DNA from 4 places in the Streptomyces sp. NPDC102274 genome. Region 3 is predicted to be linked to each of the others. Evidence: riboswitches for the same ligand, from Rfam matches in the RefSeq annotation. Region 3 holds a riboswitch; each other region holds the start of a gene.
The links. A riboswitch is a leader RNA that binds a small molecule or an ion and turns the genes downstream of it on or off. The one in region 3 is predicted to bind cyclic di-AMP.
Positions count from the first base shown of each region.

Region 1 (5,453 bases), on a different contig from region 3:
CGGGGTGCCACGCGACTGAGCATCGGCGTCCAGAGCTTCGTCGACGCGGAAGCGAAGGCCGCCGTGCGCCCACAGCACCGCGCCGAGGTCGAGGCCGCGCTCGGCCGCATACGGGACGCCCGGATCCCCGTCCTGAACATCGATCTCATCTACGGCATCGACGGCCAGACGAAGGCGAGCTGGCGCCACTCCCTGGACGCCGCGCTCACCTGGCGGCCCGAGGAGCTGTATCTCTACCCCCTGTACGTACGGCCGCTCACGGGCCTCGGCCGGCTCGGCGCCGGCGGTGACTCCGCCTGGGACGAGCAGCGGCTGCGGCTCTACCGGCAGGGCCGCGACCATCTTCTCGCCCACGGCTACGAGCAGATGTCGATGCGTATGTTCCGCCGCCCGGACATCCCGTTCGAGACCGCCGGCGCCGAGGACTACGCGTGCCAGACCGACGGGATGATCGGTCTGGGCTGCGGGGCCCGCTCGTACACCTCCGCTCTCCACTACTCCTTCGACTACGCGGTCGACATGCGCGAGATACGCGCCATCATCGACACCTACACGGCGACCGAGGACTTCTCCCGCGCGGAGGTCGGCCGCCGGATCGACGACGGCGAGGCACGCCGCCGCCATCTTCTCCAGTCCCTCCTCCAGGCAGGGGGAATGGCGGAGGCCGGTTACCGCGAGCGGTTCGGCTCCGGCCCCGCCGAGGACTTCCCCGCCGAGCTGGACCGGTTCGCGGCCCTCGGCTGGCTCGACGAGCGCGCGCCGACCGGTCTGCTACGCCTCTCCCCCGAGGGGCTCGCCTACTCGGACGCGCTGGGTCCCGCGCTCTTCTCCCCCGCCGTACGGGCTTCGATGGCCGCGTACGAGAGGAAGTGAGACCCCGTGGACCTGACGATCCTCTACCGCGGCCCGCTCGCCTCCTGCGACTACGACTGCCCGTACTGCCCGTTCGCCAAGCGCCGCGACAGCCGGGACCAACTGCGCGCGGACCGGGCCGCCCTGGAGCGCTTCACCGCCTGGGCGTCGGAACAGCGGGAGGACAGGCTGTCGGTGCTGTTCACCCCGTGGGGCGAAGGGCTGGTCCGCTCCTGGTACCGGCGTGCCCTCACCGAGCTGTCGCGGCTGCCACACATCGGCCGCGTGGCGATCCAGACGAATCTCAGTTGCCGCACCGACTGGCTGGCGGACGCCGATCCCGCGAAGCTCGCCCTGTGGTGTACGTACCACCCGGGCCAGACGCCGTACGACCGCTTCCTCGCGAAGACCCATGAGCTGGCGGACCGGTCGATCCGGTTCAGTGTGGGGGTCGTCGGCCTGCCGGACCACCTGGAGCACGCCCGCCGGCTGCGCGCGGACCTGCCCGAGCAGGTGTATCTCTGGGTCAACGCGGCCGAGGGGCACAGCTATACGGACGAGGAGGCCGACCGCTGGACGGCTCTCGATCCGCTCTTCGCCTACAGCCGCAGCCCGCACCGCTCGGCCGGTCTGCCCTGCCGCACGGGCGAGTCGGTGATCTCGGTGGACGGCGAGGGGACGGTGCGGCGCTGCCACTTCGTCCGCGCCGAGCTGGGCAATCTCTACGACGGGTCCTACCGGCGCGCGCTCGCTCCGCGGGCGTGCCCGCTGGCGGTGTGCGACTGCCATATCGGCTATGTGCATCTGGAGACGCTGCCGTTGTACGACGTCTTCGCCGGAGGGGTACTGGAACGGGTCCCGGCGGGGATATGACCGGCCGGATCCCCCCGGGGGCCACTGCTCGCGGAGTCGTGGCTCCAGGGGTCAGAGCTCCAGGGGTCAGTACCCCCGGGGTCAGTGCTTGAGGGGCAGAAGGTCCGGGCGTTTCGCCTCGACGTGATCGCCGGACGACTCGCCGCGCAGCCGCCGCCCGATCCACGGCACCAGATACTCGCGCGCCCAGTGGATGTCGTCGCGCCGCACCTCCAGCGTCCCGCGCGGCGGCTGCGGCGGCCACGGCTGGTCCGGGTCCGCGGGCACATCGAGGCCGAGCACCTGCGCGGCGCGCAGCGCGACGCGCGTGTGCCCCTCGGACGACAGATGCAGCCGGTCGCCGTCCCAGGCACGCCTGTCCTGGACGGACTTGAGCGACCAGAGATCGAGCACCGGGCAGTCGTAGCGGTCCGCGATGGCCCGCACATGGGCGGTGTACGTGGCGATCTTGCCGCGCAGATGGCGCAGCACGGGCACGCCCCGGGTGTCGAAGCCGGTGGTCACCATGACCGTGCCGACGGCGCCGGAGAGATCGGCGACGGCCCGCTCGAAACGCTCGGCGACATCGTCGGGGTCGGTGCCCGGCCGGATGATGTCATTGCCGCCGGCGCAGAACGTCACCAGATCCGGGGCGAGTTCCTTCGCGCGCGGAATCTGTTCGTCGACGATCTGGTCGAGGAGCCGGCCGCGCACAGCGAGATTGGCGTACCGGAAATCGCCGTGGGGGGTGCTCTCCGTCGCACCCGAGACCGGCAGTTGGTCGGCGAGCAGGACCGCGAGCCGGTCAGCCCAGCCGACATACATCCCGTCGGGGCCCGGATCTCCCACCCCCTCGGTGAAGCTGTCGCCGATCGCCGCGTACGACCCGAGTACGCCATTTCTTCTTGATCTCGAATCGTCTGCCACAGCACCACATCATTCACCGGCAGATGTGACCTACGCGACCGTAAGGAGGGGTTGACGCCGGGTGAGATATGCCATCGGTCAATTTTCAGCCAAGCGGGAATAGGCGAAAACCACCGCTGCCCGGCACGGAAAGTGCCGGGCAGCGGAATGGGCTGACGTGATCCGACGAATCAGATGTCGACGCCATTCTGCCGGAGGTAGGCCACCGGGTCGACGTCCGAGCCATAGTCGGGGCCGGTACGGATCTCGAAGTGCAGGTGCGGTCCGGTGGCGTTGCCGGTGGCACCGGAGAGTCCGATCTGCTGGCCCGCGCTGACGCTCTGGCCCTCGGAGACGTCCAGGGACGACAGGTGGCCGTACTGCGAGTACATGCCGTCGCTGTGCTGGATGACGACCTGGTTGCCGTACGAGCCGCCCCAGCCGGCCGTCACGACCGTGCCGTCGGTGACCGCCTTGACGGGGGTGCCCGAGGCCGCCGTGAAGTCGACACCGGTGTGGTAGCCGCTGGCCCAGCTGGAGCCGGCGGCCTGGTACGGCGTGGAGGTCGGTCCGTCGACCGGCGCGTTGAAGCCGGAACCGGTGCTCTGCGCCGCGTTGTCGGCGGTGGGGTCCTGCTCGGCGGTCGAGGTGGCGGACTCGTCCGTCGAGCCGCTCGACGAAGAGTGGTCGGCCGAGGAGGCGGAGTCGGACGACGAGCCGGAGTCCGACGAGGAACTGGAGTCGGCCGAGGAACTGGAGGACTCCGCGGGAGCCTCGGACGAGGTGCTCGCCGCGGCCCTCGCGCCGAGGGTCAGCTTCAGGCCGGGGTGGATCAGCGACGGGTTGTCGCCGACGGCCTCGCGGTTGTCCTGATACAGCCGATGCCAGCCGCCCCGGACATGGTGCTCGACGGCGATCTTGGAGAGATAGTCCCCGGCGACCACGGTGTAGTTCCTCGCGACCTTGGTGGCGGCGGTGTGTGCCGAGGCGGAGACGGCCTGCGGAGCGGCGGCGGGGGCGGCCTTCTCCGCGGCGTGCGCGCCGGTGGCGCCGAGGAGCGGAAGCGCGATGGCTGCGCCACCCGTGCCGGCGGCGATGAATCCACGCGAGATCGGGTTGGTCTTGGAACGGCGGTGCTTACCCTTCGCGGGCATGGCGAATTCCTCTCCGGCGCCTGCGAGGTGAGCTGTCGGGTTCGGGCTGGAGATGCCCGGCCGCGCGAGATGCGCGACTTCACCCCGAGCCGCCCGGAGTTCCGGATCGGCGTATCACCTGGTTCCCCCGCTCCTGCCACGCGTTGATGGATGGATGCGAATTCCAAGCGGCGGCAGGATTCGGCGATCCGCTCGGATTGAGGCTGAAGGTAAGCGAGTCGGACGGCCGGAACAAGATGCTGTATTCCCGCGATCGCACCCGTTTCAAATATCGTTCTGGTTATCCGGTCACCCTGCGTGGATTCAGATCTCCAATTTCCTTACAGGGCAGCAATTTCCCTTCCCGCTACCACCACGCAACGTCACAGATATGATCCTGCTCACGGTCCCGAGCCCATCTCCCCTGCGACCGGGGCAGGTTATGCGGAATCACCCATTCCGGACAGATAGGCATATGGGTCATATTCCTCGGCGCGAGGTGTCCGAATAATGCGCTTCTGGCCCCTCCGGGGCTGGGCTGATTGCAACAGGTTGCCTGAGGAACAAATGTCGTAGGGTCGGAAGTCGACATCGTCGGCGAGCCGCGCCGACGGCAGACACGGAGGAGCACGCCGTGACGCAGCAGCTGCCGCAGGTCCCGTCGACAGAGCCCGAGTTGTCCGGCGTGCGCAACTTTCGCGACGTGGGCGGGCTGCCGACCACGGACGGCCGGCGGGTGGCCCACGGCAGGCTCTTCCGCAGCGGACACCTCGCCAACGCCACCCCTGCCGATGCCGCCTTCCTCTCCTCCCTCGGCCTCCACACGATCTTCGACTTCCGTAACGCCGCGGATCTGAAGCTCGACGGCGCGGACGTGGAGCTGACCGGTGTACGCAATGTGAACCTGCCGCTCACCGATCCGGCGGACGGCGCCGAGTTCTGGCTGATGGTGCGGGACGGCGATCTCGACCAGCTGCGCTCACTCCTCTCGGAAGGCAGGGCGGCGACCCGGATGATCGACTCGTACCGGACGATCATCACGGAACGCACCGCCGAGCACAGCCGCGTCCTGCACTCCCTCGCCGAGGACAGCGTCCCCGCGCTCATGCACTGCGCGGCGGGCAAGGACCGGGCGGGGCTCTCCATCGCGGTGTCCCTGCTCGCCGTCGGGGTGGAACCCGAGGCGATCGAGGCCGACTATCTCAAGTCGAACGACCCGCACCGCCGCTACCCGATCCGCCGCAGCGACAACTCCCCCACCGGGATGTCCCCCGAGGTGATGGAGCTCCTCAGTCCGCTCTTCGACGCGCGCGCCGAGTACCTCGCGGCGGCCTTCGAGACCATAGAGAAGACCTGGGGCACCACCGACCGTTATCTGACCGAGGGTCTCGGGCTCGCCCCCGAGACCCGCGAGCGGCTCCGCACCCGCCTCCTCGACCAGGGCTGAGCGAGCGACGGCGACAGCGGGGATAGCGGAGGGGGGAGCCGCGGCCTCGAAGGAAAGCCGCTACCCCCGAGCCACCACCTCCAAGCCACTACCCCCGCGCGCCCATCTCGAAGACCAGATAGAGGAAGGCCGCGAAGAGATGGCCGGCGATCAGGTAGGCGACGAGCCGGATGACCAGCCCGCGGGGGAACTTCCCCTCCTCCTTCATGACATGACCGGGCGCGGGCTTCTCCGACACGGGGTTCTCCGACACGGGGTTCTCT
Region 1 is NZ_JBIWLW010000066.1:4,295-9,747, reverse strand. It holds gene ACIRQP_RS40285 (STM4012 family radical SAM protein) at 1-873, shown strand, start outside; gene ACIRQP_RS40280 (STM4011 family radical SAM protein) at 880-1,725, shown strand; gene ACIRQP_RS40275 (SGNH/GDSL hydrolase family protein) at 1,807-2,631, opposite strand; gene ACIRQP_RS40270 (peptidoglycan DD-metalloendopeptidase family protein) at 2,802-3,764, opposite strand; cyclic di-AMP (ydaO/yuaA leader) riboswitch at 3,769-3,960, opposite strand; gene ACIRQP_RS40265 (tyrosine-protein phosphatase) at 4,378-5,190, shown strand; gene ACIRQP_RS40260 (DUF6126 family protein) at 5,279-5,453, opposite strand, start outside.
Region 1: it holds a riboswitch for cyclic di-AMP, as region 3 does, so the genes downstream of both, ACIRQP_RS40270 (peptidoglycan DD-metalloendopeptidase family protein) here and ACIRQP_RS08020 (NlpC/P60 family protein) in region 3, are expected to answer to the same signal.

Region 2 (5,453 bases), on a different contig from region 3:
CGCGCGGGGGGCCCCCCCCCCCCCCCCCCCCCCCCGGCTCCGTTTTCCGTGCGGGCAGCGGAAACAGCAGGGGAATCATCCGGGCAGCAAAAAAGGACGCCCTGACTATTTCTCTTCTTTGTATACGGCGTGATTGTTAATCGCGGACACTCCCGGTGTTTACGGCATGTTGCGAAACCCTCACCTTTTCCCGGCCGCGTTCCGGCCGCTTCAGCCGGTGCACTGCGGCCGTCCGCTCCGCGTGCAGCGCCGCCAGCGTCCGCGCCCGCTCCGCGTCGCCGCGTGCCACGGCGTCCACGATCGCGCCGTGCTCCGCCCAGGACTCCGCGGGGTCGGCGGGCTGGTCGACCACGTACATCCAGGCGATCTTGTGGCGGAGCTGGGTGAGCGGGGCGGTGAGCGCCGGGCTTCCCGATGCCTGGGCGAGCGTCTCGTGGAACCAGGCGCCGAGCGAGCGCAGATCCTCGCCCTGGCCTCTGCGGGCGCGCTCCTGCCCCAGTCTGACCAGGCCGCGCAGGACCTTGAGATGGGCTTCCGTACGGCGCTGGGCGGCGCGCGCGGCGCCCAGCGGCTCCAGCAGCAGCCGCACTTCGAGCAGGTCCGCCGCCTCCTGCTCGGTGGGCTCGGCCACGCAGGCGCCGACATGGCGGCGGGTGGTCACGAAGCCCTCCGACTCCAGCGTGCGCAGGGCTTCGCGCACCGGGACGCGGGAGACGCCGTAGCGCCGTGCCAGTTGCTCCTCCGTGAGCCGGCTGCCACGTTCGAATACGCCGGAGACGATGTCGTCGCGAATCGCCGTGCATACCGAGTGCGCGGGAACGCGCATGTCCGAACCTCCGCCTTAATCCGCGCGAAACGCCGCCGATTGACGCCTGTTCCGTGACTCTATTGCAATCATCGCGGATTTCCGATGGGTGCCCGGAATCAATGGATATCTTTTGGCCAGCGGACGTGGCGGGCACGGGGGCGGAGCGCCGAAGGCCCCGGCGCGGGCCGGGGTCTTCGGGGGGCGGAGTGGTCAGACGCTCACGCCGTGTGCACGCAGATACGCGACGGGGTCGATGTCCGAGCCGTAGTCGGGGCCCGTCCTGGCCTCGAAGTGGAGGTGCGGCCCGGTGGCGTTGCCGGTCGCGCCCGAGAGGCCGATCCGCTCCCCCGGGATGACGCTCCGGCCGACGGCGACGCCGATCGAGGAGAGGTGGCCGTACTGGGTGTACGTGCCGTCGCTCATCCGCAGCACGATGTTGTTGCCGTACGAGCCGCCCCAGCCCGCCTCGACCACGGTGCCCGCTCCTACGGCCACGACGGACGTGCCGGAGGCGGCGTGGAAGTCGATTCCGGAGTGGCTGCCGGAGGACCAGAGCGAGCCGCCCGCCCGGTACCCGGTGGTGATGTACGAGCCGGCGATGGGGAGCCGGAAGGCATTGAGGCGCTCGCGCTCGGCGGCCCGGGCCGCACGCTCCTTCTCCGCGCGGATCTCCTTGGCACGGGCCTCCGCCTTGCGCGCCGCCTCGGCCCTCGCCCTGACCTCGGCGGCGGCCCGGCGCTGCGCGTCGGCCTGGGCGTCGATGGTGCCGGCGAGAGAGTCGTTGATGACCAGGGCCTGGGTCAGACCGGTCTGCCGGGCGGCGGCCGCGCCGGTGTCGGCGGCGAGCGCCGGGGAAGCGGCGAGGGTGCTGATGACGCCGGTGGCGGTGAGCGTCGCGGCACCCGCGACGCTCACGCTCCTGCGGCTCATACGGCTGCGGGCACGATGCTTCCCGGTGGCACGGGTGAACGCCATGGAGGTGGCTGGTCCTTTCCTTCCTTCTCGCCTACCGGGTTAGCTGACGGGTTCGGAGCAGGAAGGTCTCCTACGGACCCCTCCGCGCGATCGAGCCGCGAAGGCCGTCCGATTCACCCCAGGGACGTGATGGGTCCCCGGCTCCCCGGGCTCGCGCCTGACGGGGACTCGGCGATGACTGCCCGATGCCGCGGACGCGGCGTAACTGGCGGACAGCCGGACCGACGTTAAGCAGGTGGTCTTTCAATCACCAAACAGACAGGCCCCTTTGTAGCGCACACCACAGGGCAGAGCGCCACCCTCACCAACAAAGAGGGACATAAAGGGAAACCCCGGCGGCCGAAGCCACCGGGGTTCCATGAAGCGGCCGGATCAGCCGGTGACGACCGTCACTTCGCCGATCCCGAGAGCCGTGACCGGCTCCTTGATCTGCGCGGCGTCACCGACGAGCACGGTGACGAGCCGGTCCACCGGGAAGGCGTTGACGGCCGCGGCCGTCGCCTCGACGGTGCCGGTCTCGGCCAGCCGCGCGTACAGCTGCGCCTGGAAGTCGTCCGGGAGGAACTGCTCGACCTGGTCGGCCAGCGTGCCCGCGACGGAGGCCGCCGTCTCGTACTTCAGCGGGGCCACCCCCACCAGGTTCTGGACGGCCACATCGCGCTCGTCGTCGGTCAGCCCCTCGGCCGCGAGGGTGCGCAGGACCGTCCAGAGGTCGTCCAGCGCCGGGCCGGTGGACTCGGTGTCCACGGAGCCGCTGATGGCGAGCATCGCCGCGCCGGTCGCACCGCCCGGCGCGTCGGGCGCCGAGGAGCGCAGCACCTGACCGAAGGCCCGTACGCCGTAGGTGTAGCCCTTCTCCTCGCGCAGCACCCGGTCCAGCCGGGAGGTGAGCGTGCCGCCCAGGCAGTATGTGCCGAGGACCTGGGCGGGCCAGACCCGGTCGTGCCGGTCGGCGCCGATGCGGCCGATCAGCAGCTGGGTCTGGACGGCGCCGGGCCGGTCCACGATCACCACGCGGCCCGTGTCGTCGGCGGTCACGGGCGGCACGGGACGGGGAGCGACGGTGTCGCCGGTCCAGGTGCCGAGGGTCTCGGCGAGGACCTCGTCGAGACCGACGCCGGTGAGATCACCGACGATCACGGCGGTGGCGGTGGCGGGGCGAACATGCGCCTCGTAGAAGGCGCGCACGCCCGCGGCGTCGATGCGCTCCACCGTCTCCTCGGTGCCCTGGCGCGGCCGTGACATGCGCGAGGAGGCCGGGAACAGCTCCTTGGAGAGCTGCTTGGCGGCCCGGCGGCCCGGGTTGGCGGTCTCGTGCGGGATCTCGTCGAGACGGTTGCTCACGAGCCGCTCGACCTCGCTGTCCGCGAAGGCGGGGGCCCGCAGCGCCTCGGCGAGCAGGCCGAGGGCCTTGGTCAGCCGGGAGACGGGGACCTCCAGGGAGATCCGGACGCCCGGGTGGTCGGCGTGCGCGTCGAGCGTGGCGCCGCAGCGCTCCAGCTCGGCGGCGAACTCCTCGGCGCTGTGCTTGTCGGTGCCCTCGGAAAAGGCCCGCGCCATGATCGTGGCGATGCCGTCGAATCCCTCGGGCTCGGCGTCCAGCGGGGCGTCGAGATTGATCTCGACCGCCACCACCTGCTGCCCGGGACGGTCGCAGCGCAGCACCGTCAGGCCGTTGTCGAGAGCGCCGCGCTCGGGGGCGGGGAAGGCCCAGGGCCTGGCCTCGCCGGCCGTCGGGCGTGGGTGGAAGTCCATGGTCACGGCAGCGTCGGTCACTGGTCCGCCCCCTCGTGCTCGTCGGTCTCGTCTTCATCGGCGGAGGCCTCGTCGCCGTCGGCGGTGACCGGTTCGTAGACCAGCACCGCGCGGTTGTCGGGGCGCAGCCGCGCCGCGGCGACGGCCCGTACCTCCTCGGCGGTGACATCCAGGACGCGGGTCACGGCGGTCAGGGCCAGCTGCGGGTCGCCGAAGAGCACGGCGAACCGGCACAGCTCGTCGGCGCGGCCGGCGACCGTACCGAGCCGGTCCAGCCACTCGCGCTCCAGCTGGGCCTGGGCCCGCTCCATCTCCTCCGCGGTGGGGCCCTCGGCGGCGAAGCGTGCCAGCTCCTCGTCGACCGCGGCCTCGATCTCCGGGACCTCGACACCGCCGGAGGTCTTCACGTCCAGCCAGCCCAGGGAGGGCGCGCCCGCCAGGCGCAGCAGTCCGAAGCCCGCGGCGACCGCGGTCCGGTCGCGGCGCACCAGCCGGTTGTGGAGCCGGGAGGACTCGCCGCCGCCGAGGACGGTCAGCGCCAGATCCGCGGCGTCGCACTCACGGGTGCCGTCGTGCGGCAGCCGGTAGGCGGCCATCAGCGCGCGTGCCGGGACCTCCTCGTGGACCTCCTCGCGCAGCTGCTCACCGATGGTGTCCGGGAGCGAGCCGTCGCGCGGCGGCTGCTTGCCGTCGTGGGACGGGATCGAGCCGAAGTACTTCTCGATCCAGCCGAGCGTCCGCTCGGGGTCGATGTCGCCGACGACCGAGAGCACCGCGTTGTTCGGCGCGTAGTTCGTACGGAAGAACGCGCGGGCGTCCTCCAGGGTCGCCGCGTCCAGGTCGGCCATCGAGCCGATCGGGGTGTGGTGGTACGGATGGCCCTCGGGGTACGCGAGCGCGGTCAGCCGCTCGAAGGACGTACCGTAGGGCACATTGTCGTACCGCTGGCGGCGCTCGTTCTTGACGACGTCCCGCTGGTTCTCCATGGACTCGTCGTCGAGCGCGGCGAGCAGCGAGCCCATCCGGTCGGCTTCCAGCCAGAGCGCCAGCTCCAGCTGGTGGGTGGGCATCGTCTCGAAATAGTTGGTGCGCTCGAAGCTGGTGGTGCCGTTCAGAGAGCCGCCGGCCCCCTGCACCAGCTCGAAGTGGCCGTTCCCCTTCACCTGCGCCGAGCCCTGGAACATCAGATGCTCGAAGAGGTGGGCGAGTCCCGTACGGCCCTTGACCTCGTGGCGTGAGCCGACGTCGTACCAGAGGCACACCGCGGCGACCGGGGTCAGGTGGTCCTCGGAGAGCACCACGCGCAGGCCGTTGGCCAGGCGGTGCTCGGTCGCTGTCAGGCCGCCGGAACCGGCCTGCGCTGTGGCCGTGTGACCCATGGGCATGTACGTCCCTTCGATCGCGATGTGGAGAAGTCCTGCCACTGTATGCAAGCGTGCTCGCACCTGGCGAAGTTCCCGGTGCGAGCACCCCCGACGCGTGCTCAACGACGGGTCGAGGTCGGGGTTGTCAGTGGCGCGGTCCACAATGGTCCGCGTCAGTCAGAGAAGTTGCCGTTCAGAACCTGTGAAGGAGCCGCAGCCGCGATGGCCCGCCGCAGCACGAAGACCCCGCCGCCGGAGGACTTCGAGGAGAAGATCCTCGACATCGACGTGGTCGATGAAATGCAGGGCTCCTTCCTCGAGTACGCCTACTCGGTGATCTACTCCCGGGCCCTGCCGGACGCCCGCGACGGTATGAAGCCGGTGCACCGCCGCATCGTGTACCAGATGAACGAGATGGGCCTGCGCCCCGACCGCGGCTATGTGAAGTGCGCGCGCGTCGTCGGTGAGGTGATGGGCAAGCTCCACCCGCACGGAGACGCGTCGATCTATGACGCCATGGTCCGCATGGCACAGCCGTTCTCGATGCGGTT
Region 2 is NZ_JBIWLW010000024.1:23,034-28,486, forward strand. It holds gene ACIRQP_RS27945 (GntR family transcriptional regulator) at 137-826, opposite strand; gene ACIRQP_RS27950 (M23 family metallopeptidase) at 1,019-1,783, opposite strand; cyclic di-AMP (ydaO/yuaA leader) riboswitch at 1,798-1,967, opposite strand; gene ACIRQP_RS27955 (M16 family metallopeptidase) at 2,156-3,538, opposite strand; gene ACIRQP_RS27960 (M16 family metallopeptidase) at 3,556-4,923, opposite strand; gene ACIRQP_RS27965 (DNA topoisomerase (ATP-hydrolyzing) subunit A) at 5,125-5,453, shown strand, end outside.
Region 2: it holds a riboswitch for cyclic di-AMP, as region 3 does, so the genes downstream of both, ACIRQP_RS27950 (M23 family metallopeptidase) here and ACIRQP_RS08020 (NlpC/P60 family protein) in region 3, are expected to answer to the same signal.

Region 3 (5,453 bases):
GACCCCGCCGCACCGTTCGCAGGCGCACAGTTCGAGTCGGCGCAATTCGAGTCCGGGCAGTTCGAAGCTGCACAGTTCGAGGCAGCGCAGTTCGGGTACGACGCGACCGCGCAGTGGGCGGCGCCCGCGTTCGACACCGGCGCGTACGACGCCACCGCCTGGAACTCGCCCGGCACGATGGCCGACGCCCCGCACGACAACGCCCACGAGCAGTACGGCCAGGACGGCGGCCCGTACGAGCAGTACGACCTCGCCCCCGGCGCCGAGTACGGCGCCCCGGGGCCGGAGCCTGAACACGCCTTCGACGCGGAGCCCGGCTACGAAGCCGAGACCGGCACGGGGACCGACGCGCACCCCGGGGCCGCGGAGCCCGGACGCGAAGGCGATACGGACACGGACTCCGCGCCCGAGGCCGACCCGCTGCACATGGCAGCGACGATGACGACTCCCACGGTGAACCTCCCGCCCCGCGGCGAACGCAGGACCGGCGGCAGCCCGAACGGCGGCCGGGGCCGCCGCCGCACCCCCGCCAAGCGCTCCGCGCTCCTCACGGTCGCCGTCCCCTCCGCGTGTGTGATGGGCGTCGCGGGTGTCGCCGCCGCCTCCGTCAGTGGCCTCGGCGCCGGCGAGGAGGCCCAGGCCGACAAGACCACGACCGCCTCGGCCGCCGATCCCGGCTCCGTGAAGCCCGTGGCCGCGAACAACAAGCTGGACACCCAGCTCGCCGCGCTCAACGCCGACGCCCGTGACTTCGGTGACCGGGCCAGCCGTACGCAGGAGCGCATCGACCTCCAGGCGCGGCAGGAAGCGGAGAAGAAGAGGCGTGACGCGGAGGCGGCCCGCAAGGAGGCCGAGCGCCCCAAGTTCGTCCTCCCCGTCTCGCAGCACGGGCTCAGCGCGCGATACGGCCAGGCCGGCGTCAACTGGATGTCCATCCACACCGGGATCGACTTCCCCGTGTCGTACGGCACGCCGGTGATGGCCGCGACCGACGGCACCGTACGCACGCAGTACAACAGCGCCTACGGCAACATGGCGATCGTGACCGCGCCCGACGGCACCGAGACCTGGTACTGCCATCTCAGCACCACGAAGATCCGCTCCGGTTCGGTCAAGGCCGGTGACGTGATCGCGTACTCGGGGAATTCGGGCAACTCCACCGGACCGCACCTGCACTTCGAGGTACGGCCCGGCGGCGGCGCCGCGATCGACCCGCTGGCCTGGCTCCGCAGCCACGGCGTCGACCCGACGTAACGGGCGCCCCGCCGGGGCCCGTTACGTCGTCGTACTCACAGCTTCTCGACCGGCGCGTACCGCAGCAGCAGCCGCTTGGGCTTCGTGTCCCCGAAGTCGACCGTCGCCTGCGTGTCCGCGCCCGTGCCCGTCACCGCCATGACCGTGCCGAGGCCGAACTGGTCGTGCGTGACGCGGTCCCCGACCGCCAGCGCGATCACCGGCTTGTCGGTGGTGCGCCGCGTGGCGAAGCCCGAGGGTCCGCCGCCCGCCCTCGACCGCGAGGCGGCCGACAAGGACGACGACAGCGAGGACGCGATCCCGGACGTGGGCCCCGCCGGGATCTGCGCACCGGTCCGCTTCCACTCCAGGTGCTGTCCCGGGATCTCCTCCAGGAACCTCGACGGCGGGTTGTACGAGGGCTGGCCCCACGCGCTCCGCATCGACGACCGGGTCAGATAGAGGCGCTCGCGGGCGCGCGTGATGCCGACGTACGCCAGCCGCCGTTCCTCCTCCAGCTCCTTCGTCTGGCCGAGGGCGCGCATGTGCGGGAAGACGCCGTCCTCCATGCCCGACAGGAACACGACGGGGAATTCGAGGCCCTTGGCGGTGTGCAGCGTCATCAGCGTGATGACACCGGAGCCGTCCTCGTCCTCGTCGGGGATCTGGTCGGAGTCGGCGACGAGCGCCACTTTCTCCAGGAATTCGGCGAGCGTACCGGTCGTGGCGGCCGTACCAGTCGTGGCGGCCGTACCGGCAGTGGTCGCCGCGTCCGTCGTACCGGTGGCGTCGGCAGCATCCGCGCCGTCGCCCGCCGCCTCCGCGGCGGCCGCCTGGCCGCGCTCCTGCTCGAACTCCAGTGCCACCGCGGCCAGTTCCTGGAGGTTCTCGATACGCGTCTCGTCCTGCGGGTCGGTCGATGCCTGCAACTCCGCCAGATAGCCCGTCCGTTCGAGCACGGCCTCCAGGACCGTCGCGGGCCCGGCGCCGGACTCGACGACCGTGCGCAACTCCTCCATCAGCGCGTTGAACCGCTTGACGGCGTTGGCCGAGCGGGCGGCCATTCCATACGCCTCGTCCACGCGCCGCAGCGCCTGCGGGAAGGTGATCCGCTCGCGCAGCGCGAGCGCGTCGATCATCGCCTCCGCGCGGTCCCCGATGCCGCGCTTGGGCACATTGAGGATGCGGCGCAGCGGAACGTTGTCCTCCGGGTTGGCCAGAACGCGCAGATAGGCCAGCACGTCGCGGACCTCCTTGCGCTCGTAGAAGCGCACTCCGCCGACGACCTTGTAGGGCAGGCCGACCCGGATGAAGATCTCCTCGAAGACACGGGACTGCGCGTTCGTACGGTAGAAGACCGCGACATCGCCCGCCTTGGCCTCGCCCGCGTCCGTCAGCCGGTCGATCTCGTCGGCGACGAACTGCGCCTCGTCGTGCTCCGTGTCCGCGACGTAGCCGGTGATCTGGGCGCCCGCGCCGGCCTTCGTCCACAGATTCTTCGGCCGACGGCTCTCGTTCCGCTCGATGACCGCGTTGGCGGCGCTGAGGATCGTCTGCGTGGAGCGGTAGTTCTGCTCCAGCAAAATAGTCGTCGCGTCCGGGTAGTCCTCCTCGAACTGGAGGATGTTACGGATCGTGGCGCCCCGGAAGGCGTAGATCGACTGGTCGGCGTCACCGACGACACACAGCTCGGCCGGGTCGTGCCCCTCTCCGGAGGGGCCCACCAGCTCGCGTACGAGCGTGTACTGGGCGTGGTTGGTGTCCTGGTACTCATCCACCAGGACGTGCCGGAAGCGCCGCCGGTAGTGCTCGGCGACATCGGGGAACGCCTGGAGCAGATGGACGGTGGTCATGATGATGTCGTCGAAGTCCAGCGCGTTGGCCTCGCGCAGCCGCGCCTGGTACATCCGGTACGCCTCGGCGAGCATCTTCTCGAAGCCGTCGGTGGCCTGGTCGGCGAAGGTCTCCTCGTCGATCAGCTCGTTCTTCAGATTCGAGATCTTGGCGCTGAAGGACTTGGGCGGGTAACGCTTGGGGTCGAGGTCCAGATCGCGGCAGACCAGGGCCATCAGACGCTTCGAGTCGGCGGCGTCGTAGATGGAGAACGAGGAGGTGAACCCGAGCCTCTTCGACTCGCGCCGCAGGATCCGTACGCAGGCGCTGTGGAACGTCATGACCCACATGGCGTTGGCGCGCGGGCCGACGAGCTGGCCGACACGCTCCTTCATCTCGCCCGCGGCCTTGTTGGTGAACGTGATCGCCAGTATCTGACCTGGATGGACGCCGCGCGTTCCCAGCAGATGCGCGATCCGGTGGGTCAGCACCCGGGTCTTGCCCGACCCGGCCCCGGCCACGATGAGCAGGGGCGAGCCGGTGTGCACGACGGCCGCGCGCTGCTCCTCGTTCAGCCCTTCGAGCAGCGCGGCGGGGTCCACGACCGTGCGCGGGGCGCCGTCGCGGTGGTACTGGTCCCGCGCCGGGGGCGTGTCGTAGGCACCCTGGAAGAGGTCGTCGGGCACCTGCTCCGGTGCGTGCTCGGCGTCGTCCTCGGGCGGCGGGGGATGCTCGTCGCCGGAGGGCTGGAGGTCCGCCAGGAAACTGTCGTCAAAGAGGCTGCTCATCGCTGTCCGAGTCTAGGCCGCCGCACTGACAGACCGCGCCCGCCTTCGGAATTCCCCGGCCGCATCCCCGGCCGCATCCCCGGCCACCGTCACCATCACCACCGGCGGCACCATGGTCACCCACCGTGATGAACGGGCGCCAGCGGCGCGTTCCGCACATCGCACGCGCAAATGGTCACGAAAATGTATCGGGCATATCGGCCATCGACCTTCACACCAGCACCACACCTTGGCTAGCGTGCTCGATCAGGCAGCCCGTACCCCCAACGGCGACCCACGCCAAGCGGGCGGCCCACGCCGAATTCGGGCTTTCCGGAAGGAAGTTCGAAACCGGGGACCCACACTGCACAACCGGGGTGAATCGGGCCTTTCGCTCAAGGCCCGTAGGGCAGCCTTCCGTTCCGCCCGAACCCGACAGCTAACCCGGTAGGCGGTCCACGGAAGGAGATGCCGACCTTGGCGTCGCATCGCAAGCCGCGCAGCCTCAGCGGAGTACGTACCGCCTCTCCCGCCGTCGGGATCACGACGGCCGCGCTCGCCTCGGTCACGTTGCTCACGGCGCAGAGCGCGAGCGCCGCGCCCGTCGAGCCGAAGCCGTCCATGGAGGAGGTACAGAAGAAGGTCGACGATCTGTACCGCCAGGCCGGCGGTGAGACGCAGAAGTACAACAGGGCGAAAGAGGCCACGCAGAAGCAGAAGCGCGCGGTCGACCGGGTGCTCGACGAGGTCGCCAAGCGCGCGGACAAGCTGAACGAGGCCCGGCGTACGCTCGGCTCGTTCGCGGCCGCGCAGTACCGGGAAGGCGCGGTCACCTCGACCGCCGCCCTGCTGTTCGCGGACAGCCCGCAGTCGTTCTTCGAGCAGAAGCAGGTGACGGACCGGCTGACGGAGCGTCAGCGCGGGGTCCTCGCCGACTACCAGACGCAGCAGGCCGACGCCGCGAAGAAGCGGCAGCAGGCGTCCAAGGACCTGGAGTCTCTCACCGCGTCGCAGACCGCGCTGCGCACCAGCAAGCAGAACGTGCAGCAGAAACTCGGCGCGGCGCGTGCGCTGCTGTCGAAGCTGACCACGGAGGAGAAGGCGCGGCTGGCCGCGCTGGAGCGCAAGAAGGAAGAGGAGGCCCGCCGCAAGGCGGAGGCACAGGCGAAACAGGAGGCCCGCGCGAAGGCCGAGGCCGAGCGCAAGCGCAAGGAGCAGCAGGCTCAGGCCCCCTCGACCGGTACGGGCACCGGCTCAGGCTCCGATACGGGCACAGGCACGGGCTCAGGTGATACCGGCACAGGAACAGGTACCGGCACGAGCGGCGGCACCGGCGCCTCGGACGGCAGCTACGCCACCAAGGCCGCCAAGGTCCTCTCCTTCGCCCGCGCCCAGATAGGCAAGCCGTACGTCTGGGGCGCCACAGGACCCAGCTCGTACGACTGCTCGGGCCTGACCCAGGCGGCCTGGAAGGAGGCGGGAGTGGAGCTGCCGCGCACCACCTGGGACCAGGTGAAGGCCGGTACGCGCGTCGCGACCGAGGATCTGCTCCCCGGTGACCTGGTCTTCTTCTACGACGACATCAGCCATGTCGGGATCTACATCGGCGACGGCATGATG
Region 3 is NZ_JBIWLW010000004.1:309,966-315,418, reverse strand. It holds gene ACIRQP_RS08030 (M23 family metallopeptidase) at 1-1,254, shown strand, start outside; gene ACIRQP_RS08025 (ATP-dependent DNA helicase) at 1,290-3,854, opposite strand; cyclic di-AMP (ydaO/yuaA leader) riboswitch at 4,140-4,303, shown strand; gene ACIRQP_RS08020 (NlpC/P60 family protein) at 4,302-5,453, shown strand, end outside.

Region 4 (5,453 bases), on a different contig from region 3:
TCGCCGAGTGCGAGAGCGGCGGCATGTGGAGCGCCGACCTCCGCAACGGCTACTACGGCGGACTCCAGATCTCCCAGGAGACCTGGGACGACTTCGGTGGCGCGGAGTACGCGGCCAGCGCCGACCTCGCGAGCCGCTCGCAGCAGATCGCGATAGCCGAGAGGATCCTCGACGCGCAGGGGCCGCGGGCATGGGCCAGTTGCGCCGCGATCTCGGGGCTGACGGTGGGCAGTGCCGCGCCGGGCGTGGACCCCGGTACGACGCCCGAGGCGACACCCGAGTCGTCCGCGCCCCCCAAGCCCTCCGAGACGTCCGGGAAGACCGAGAGCTCCAAGCCCTCCGAGGCGTCCGGGAAGACCGGGAGTGCCGACCCGTCGGACACCTCCTCGGGCACCTCCACGGACACCCCCACGGACACCTCCTCGCCCACGCCGGACGCGACGGTGCCCGACGGCGTGACGCCCGCTCCCTCGGACTCCTCGGGGGCCCTTGGCTCCTCCGGGTCCGCCGACGACGACGCCAAGGGCAAGCACCGCGGCGACGCCGCCCCGGACGATGCCGCGCCGGGCAATTCGGGCGAAGGGCGTGAATCCGGCCGTCATGCCTCGCGAGGTGACGGATCGACACGTCATGCGGGCGGCGCGACGGACAAAACGGAAGGCGCGGGCGTGGCGGATGGTGAGTACACCGTCCGTGCGGGCGACTGCCTTTGGCTCATCGCCGACGAGCGCGAGGTGCCCGGGGGGTGGACCGCGCTCTATGAGGCGAACAAGGACACCGTCGGCGCCGACCCCGACCTGATCCTTCCTGGCCAGACCCTTGATCTCGGCGTGAAGTAAGGGCAGTTAGGGGCCCTATGTCCACTTCTGTGAAAGTGAGACAAGGGTCTCTTTGCCGCAACTGGGGTCTTTTGGCCCGTCGGTTGGGCCGTTTCATCTCCGACCTGCGCAAATGAGGTCGTTCCAGGGGGAGGTAAGGGCGATTTTTCCTTGATGTGCTTCTTTGAACAACGGACAGACCTGTGATTACGGTCTGAACCGCTCGCACCGCGGGCCCCGTCGACCGTCACGCCGAATCCTGCCGTCGGTCGGGGGGAGTAATCGACGCGTCATGCGCCGTAGGCAGGAGCGGGGGACCCAAAGGTTCGCGCCGGGCTCCAGCCGTCGAGAGACGGCCGACGACCGGCTTGGGGTGAAGCCATGTGCGACAGAGCACATGGCCGGGCAACTCACTTGGCCCGAACCCGACAGCTGACCTCGTAGGCGTCGGTGAGGAGATGTTCCATGCTGCTGCGTTCCAGCAAGGCCAAGCACCGCCGCCCGTCGAAGGCCGTCCACTACGCCACGCTCGCCGGGGTCACCGGTGCCGCCGTCGCCGCCCCGCTGATCGGTGCGACCTCGGCCTCCGCCGCGACCGCCTCCGAGTGGGACCAGGTCGCGCAGTGCGAGTCCGGAGGCAACTGGTCCATCAACACCGCCAACGGCTTCTACGGCGGCCTCCAGTTCACGCCGTCCACCTGGGCCGCCTACGGCGGTACCGCGTACGCCGCCCGCGCCGACCAGGCGAGCAAGTCCCAGCAGATAGCCGTCGCCGAGAAGGTCCTCGCCGGCCAGGGCAAGGGCGCGTGGCCGAACTGCGGCGTGGGCCTGTCCAGCGCCGCGTACGACGGCGGCTCGGCCACCCCGAGCACCCCGAGCACCCAGAAGCCGGCTCCCCAGCGGCAGGCGCAGCCGAAGCAGCAGTCCCAGCCGAAGCGGCAGGAGACCACGCGCAGCGCGGCCCAGCCGGCCTCGCGCGGCGAGAGCCGTCCCACGACGATCAAGGAGGGTGACGGCGAGTACAAGGTCAAGCCCGGCGACTCCCTCTCCAAGATCGCCAAGGCCGAGGACGTCAAGGGCGGCTGGAAGAAGCTGTTCGACCTGAACAAGGACATCGTCAGCGACGCCGACGTGATCTACCCGGGCCAGCAGCTCCACCTGAGCTGACCCACCGGGGAGCCTCCGGGGAACCACCGGGAACCCTCCGGGATCCCTGGGCCAGCGGGCCCCCTGGGACTCAGCCGGACCCCCCTGGGACCCGAGCCCCCCGGGACTCAGCCGGGAACCACTCGGGTCTCGTCCGGGCCCTACCCGATACCACCCCGGCCGGGCGCGTAATCCCCCGTACGCGCGCCGGGCCGGGGTTTCGGCTGTGGCGCGCCCGTGGGCGGCTGTGGCTCCGGCGGTGGGGGAATCGGGCCTCATTATTTCGTCTTAGGGGGCGGGCACCGGCCGACCGATGACCCCGCGCCGGTTAGTCTCTTGGCGCAAGGCCAATGAGACCCTGCACTCCAAGCGTCACATCCCAGAAGGAGATGCTCGTGCCGTCCATCGACGTCGTCGTAGCCCGGGAAATCCTCGACTCCCGAGGCAACCCCACGGTCGAGGTCGAGGTCGGCCTCGACGACGGCAGCACGGGTCGTGCTGCTGTCCCCTCCGGTGCCTCCACCGGTGCGTTCGAGGCCCTTGAGCTCCGCGACGGTGACCAGAACCGCTACCAGGGCAAGGGTGTCGAGAAGGCCGTCCTCGCCGTCATCGAGCAGATCGGCCCGGAGCTGGTCGGGTACGACGCCACCGAGCAGCGCCTGATCGACCAGGCGATGTTCGACCTGGACGCCACCCCGGACAAGTCGTCGCTCGGCGCCAACGCCATCCTCGGCGTCTCCCTCGCCGTCGCGCACGCCGCCTCCGAGGCCTCGGACCTCCCGCTCTTCCGCTACCTCGGCGGCCCGAACGCGCACCTGCTGCCCGTTCCGATGATGAACATCCTGAACGGCGGCTCGCACGCCGACTCCAACGTGGACATCCAGGAATTCATGATCGCCCCGATCGGCGCGGAGTCCTTCTCCGAGGCCCTGCGCTGGGGCGCCGAGGTCTACCACACCCTCAAGAAGGTCCTGAAGCAGAAGGGCCTCTCCACGGGCCTCGGCGACGAGGGCGGCTTCGCGCCGAACCTGGAGTCCAACCGCGCCGCGCTCGACCTCATCCTCGAAGCGATCAAGGAGGCCGGTTACGTCCCCGGCCGCGACATCGCGCTCGCCCTCGACGTCGCCGCCTCCGAGTTCTACAAGGACGGTTCGTACGAGTTCGAGGGCAAGTCGCGCTCGGCCGCCGAGCTGACCGAGTACTACGAGGAGCTCGTCGCCGCGTACCCGCTCGTCTCCATCGAGGACCCGCTCTTCGAGGACGACTGGGCCGGCTGGAAGGTCCTCACGGACAAGCTCGGCTCCAAGGTCCAGATCGTCGGCGACGACCTGTTCGTCACCAACCCGGAGCGCCTCGCCCGCGGTATCGAGGAGGGCTCGGCCAACGCCCTGCTCGTCAAGGTCAACCAGATCGGTTCGCTGACCGAGACCCTGGACGCCGTCGAGCTGGCCCAGCGCAACGGCTTCAAGTGCATGATGTCCCACCGCTCCGGTGAGACCGAGGATGTCACCATCGCCGACCTCGCCGTTGCCACCAACTGCGGCCAGATCAAGACCGGCGCCCCGGCCCGCTCCGAGCGCGTCGCCAAGTACAACCAGCTGCTGCGCATCGAGGAGATCCTCGACGACGCGGCGGTGTACGCGGGCCGCAGCGCGTTCCCGCGGTTTCACTCCGCGAACCATTAAGAGGATGCGCTCTTCCTGATCCTGTGGATACGAGGGCGAGGGGCGGCTCCGCCCGTCGCCCGTACGTCCCCGGTCGCGGTCCCGTACCGTGTCCGGGGACGTACGTACAACAGGGGACGTAACAGGGGAGGCGAGCCATGGCCGGGAACCGGGACCGGTTCTCCACCGCGACCAGACTGCGACTGCTCGGCGAGCAGACGGCCGCCCGGGTCTACCGCTCGCAGAACCGCAGGCAGGACCGCCGCTCCCGGCTCACCGGCCGGGCCGCCTTCCTCGCCCTGGTCGTGTGCACACTGGTGGTGGCGCTCGCGTATCCGATGCGGCAGTACGTGTCGCAGCGGAACGAGATCGCCGACCAGCAGCGGCTGACCCGCGAGGCGAAGCAGCGGGTCGAGGAGCTGCGCGACGAGAAGGCGCGGCTCCAGGACGACGCGTATGTCCAGCGGCTGGCCCGGGAGCATCTGCATTACGTGATGCCGGGGGAGACCGGCTACATCGTGATCGACCCGGATGTGAGCGAGCAGCGCCGCGAGGAGCAGGGGGCGACCGACCGCCCCTGGTACTCGAACGTGCTGGACGGCGTGGACAACGCGGACCGCCCGGACAGATAGCCCGCACAGAAAGTCCTGACATATACGGCAGGACATGCAGCAGGACATACAGCAGGACATATGGCCGGAAACAAGAGACTCAGCACCCCAGAGCCACCCAGAACCCCCAGAGCCACCCAGAACCACCCGGAATCGCAGAACATACCTAGGCAGGCATGGACACGCCCCCTCCGCAGACCGAACGCACGGAACCCACCGACGCGGACGTCGCGGCATTCGAAGAACAGCTCGGCCGCCCGCCGCGCGGCCTGCGGGCCATCGCGCACCGCTGCCCCTGCGGCCGGCCGGACGTGGTGGAGACCGCCCCGCGGCTTCCCGACGGCACGCCCTTCCCGACGACGTACTACCTGACCTGCCCGCGCGCGGCCTCGGCCATCGGCACGCTGGAGGCGAACGGCGTCATGAAGGAGATGACCGAGCGCCTGGCGACCGACCCCGAGCTGGCCGCCGCGTACCGCGCGGCCCACGAGAACTACCTCGCGCGCCGCGACGCCATCGAGGTCCTGGAGGGCTTCCCGAGCGCGGGCGGCATGCCGGACCGGGTGAAGTGCCTGCACGTCCTGGTCGGCCACTCGCTGGCGGCCGGGCCCGGGGTGAACCCGCTGGGTGACGAGGCGCTCGCGATGCTGCCGGAGTGGTGGGCGAAGGGCCCGTGTGTGACGCCGTGCGTGTCTGATCCGTCCGGTGATCAGGGGGATGACGAGGGGGATACGGAATGACCAGGGTCGCCGCCATCGACTGCGGTACGAACTCGATCCGCCTGCTTGTCGCGGACGCTCACCCCGAGACCGGTGAACTGGTCGATCTCGACCGCCTGATGAAGATCGTCCGCCTCGGCCAGGGCGTGGACAGGACGGGCCGCCTCGCCCCCGAGGCGCTGGAACGCACCTTCGCCGCCTGCCGGGAGTACGCCGCCGTCATCAAGGAACACGGCGCCGAGCGCATCCGCTTCGTCGCCACCTCCGCCTCGCGCGACGCGGAGAACCGCGACGAGTTCGTCAGCGGGGTCCTGGACATCCTGGGCGTGGAGCCCGAGGTGATCACCGGCGACCAGGAGGCGGCCTACTCCTTCACCGGCGCGACGAAGGAGCTGGGCCCGGTGGACGGGGACAGCTACCTGGTCGTGGACATCGGCGGGGGCTCGACCGAGTTCGTCGTCGGCAACGACCACGTGCGCGCCGCGCGCTCCGTGG
Region 4 is NZ_JBIWLW010000027.1:94,115-99,567, reverse strand. It holds gene ACIRQP_RS30010 (transglycosylase family protein) at 1-839, shown strand, start outside; cyclic di-AMP (ydaO/yuaA leader) riboswitch at 1,104-1,280, shown strand; gene ACIRQP_RS30005 (transglycosylase family protein) at 1,284-1,985, shown strand; gene eno (phosphopyruvate hydratase) at 2,354-3,649, shown strand; gene ACIRQP_RS29995 (septum formation initiator family protein) at 3,787-4,260, shown strand; gene ACIRQP_RS29990 (DUF501 domain-containing protein) at 4,416-4,979, shown strand; gene ACIRQP_RS29985 (exopolyphosphatase) at 4,976-5,453, shown strand, end outside.
Region 4: it holds a riboswitch for cyclic di-AMP, as region 3 does, so the genes downstream of both, ACIRQP_RS30005 (transglycosylase family protein) here and ACIRQP_RS08020 (NlpC/P60 family protein) in region 3, are expected to answer to the same signal.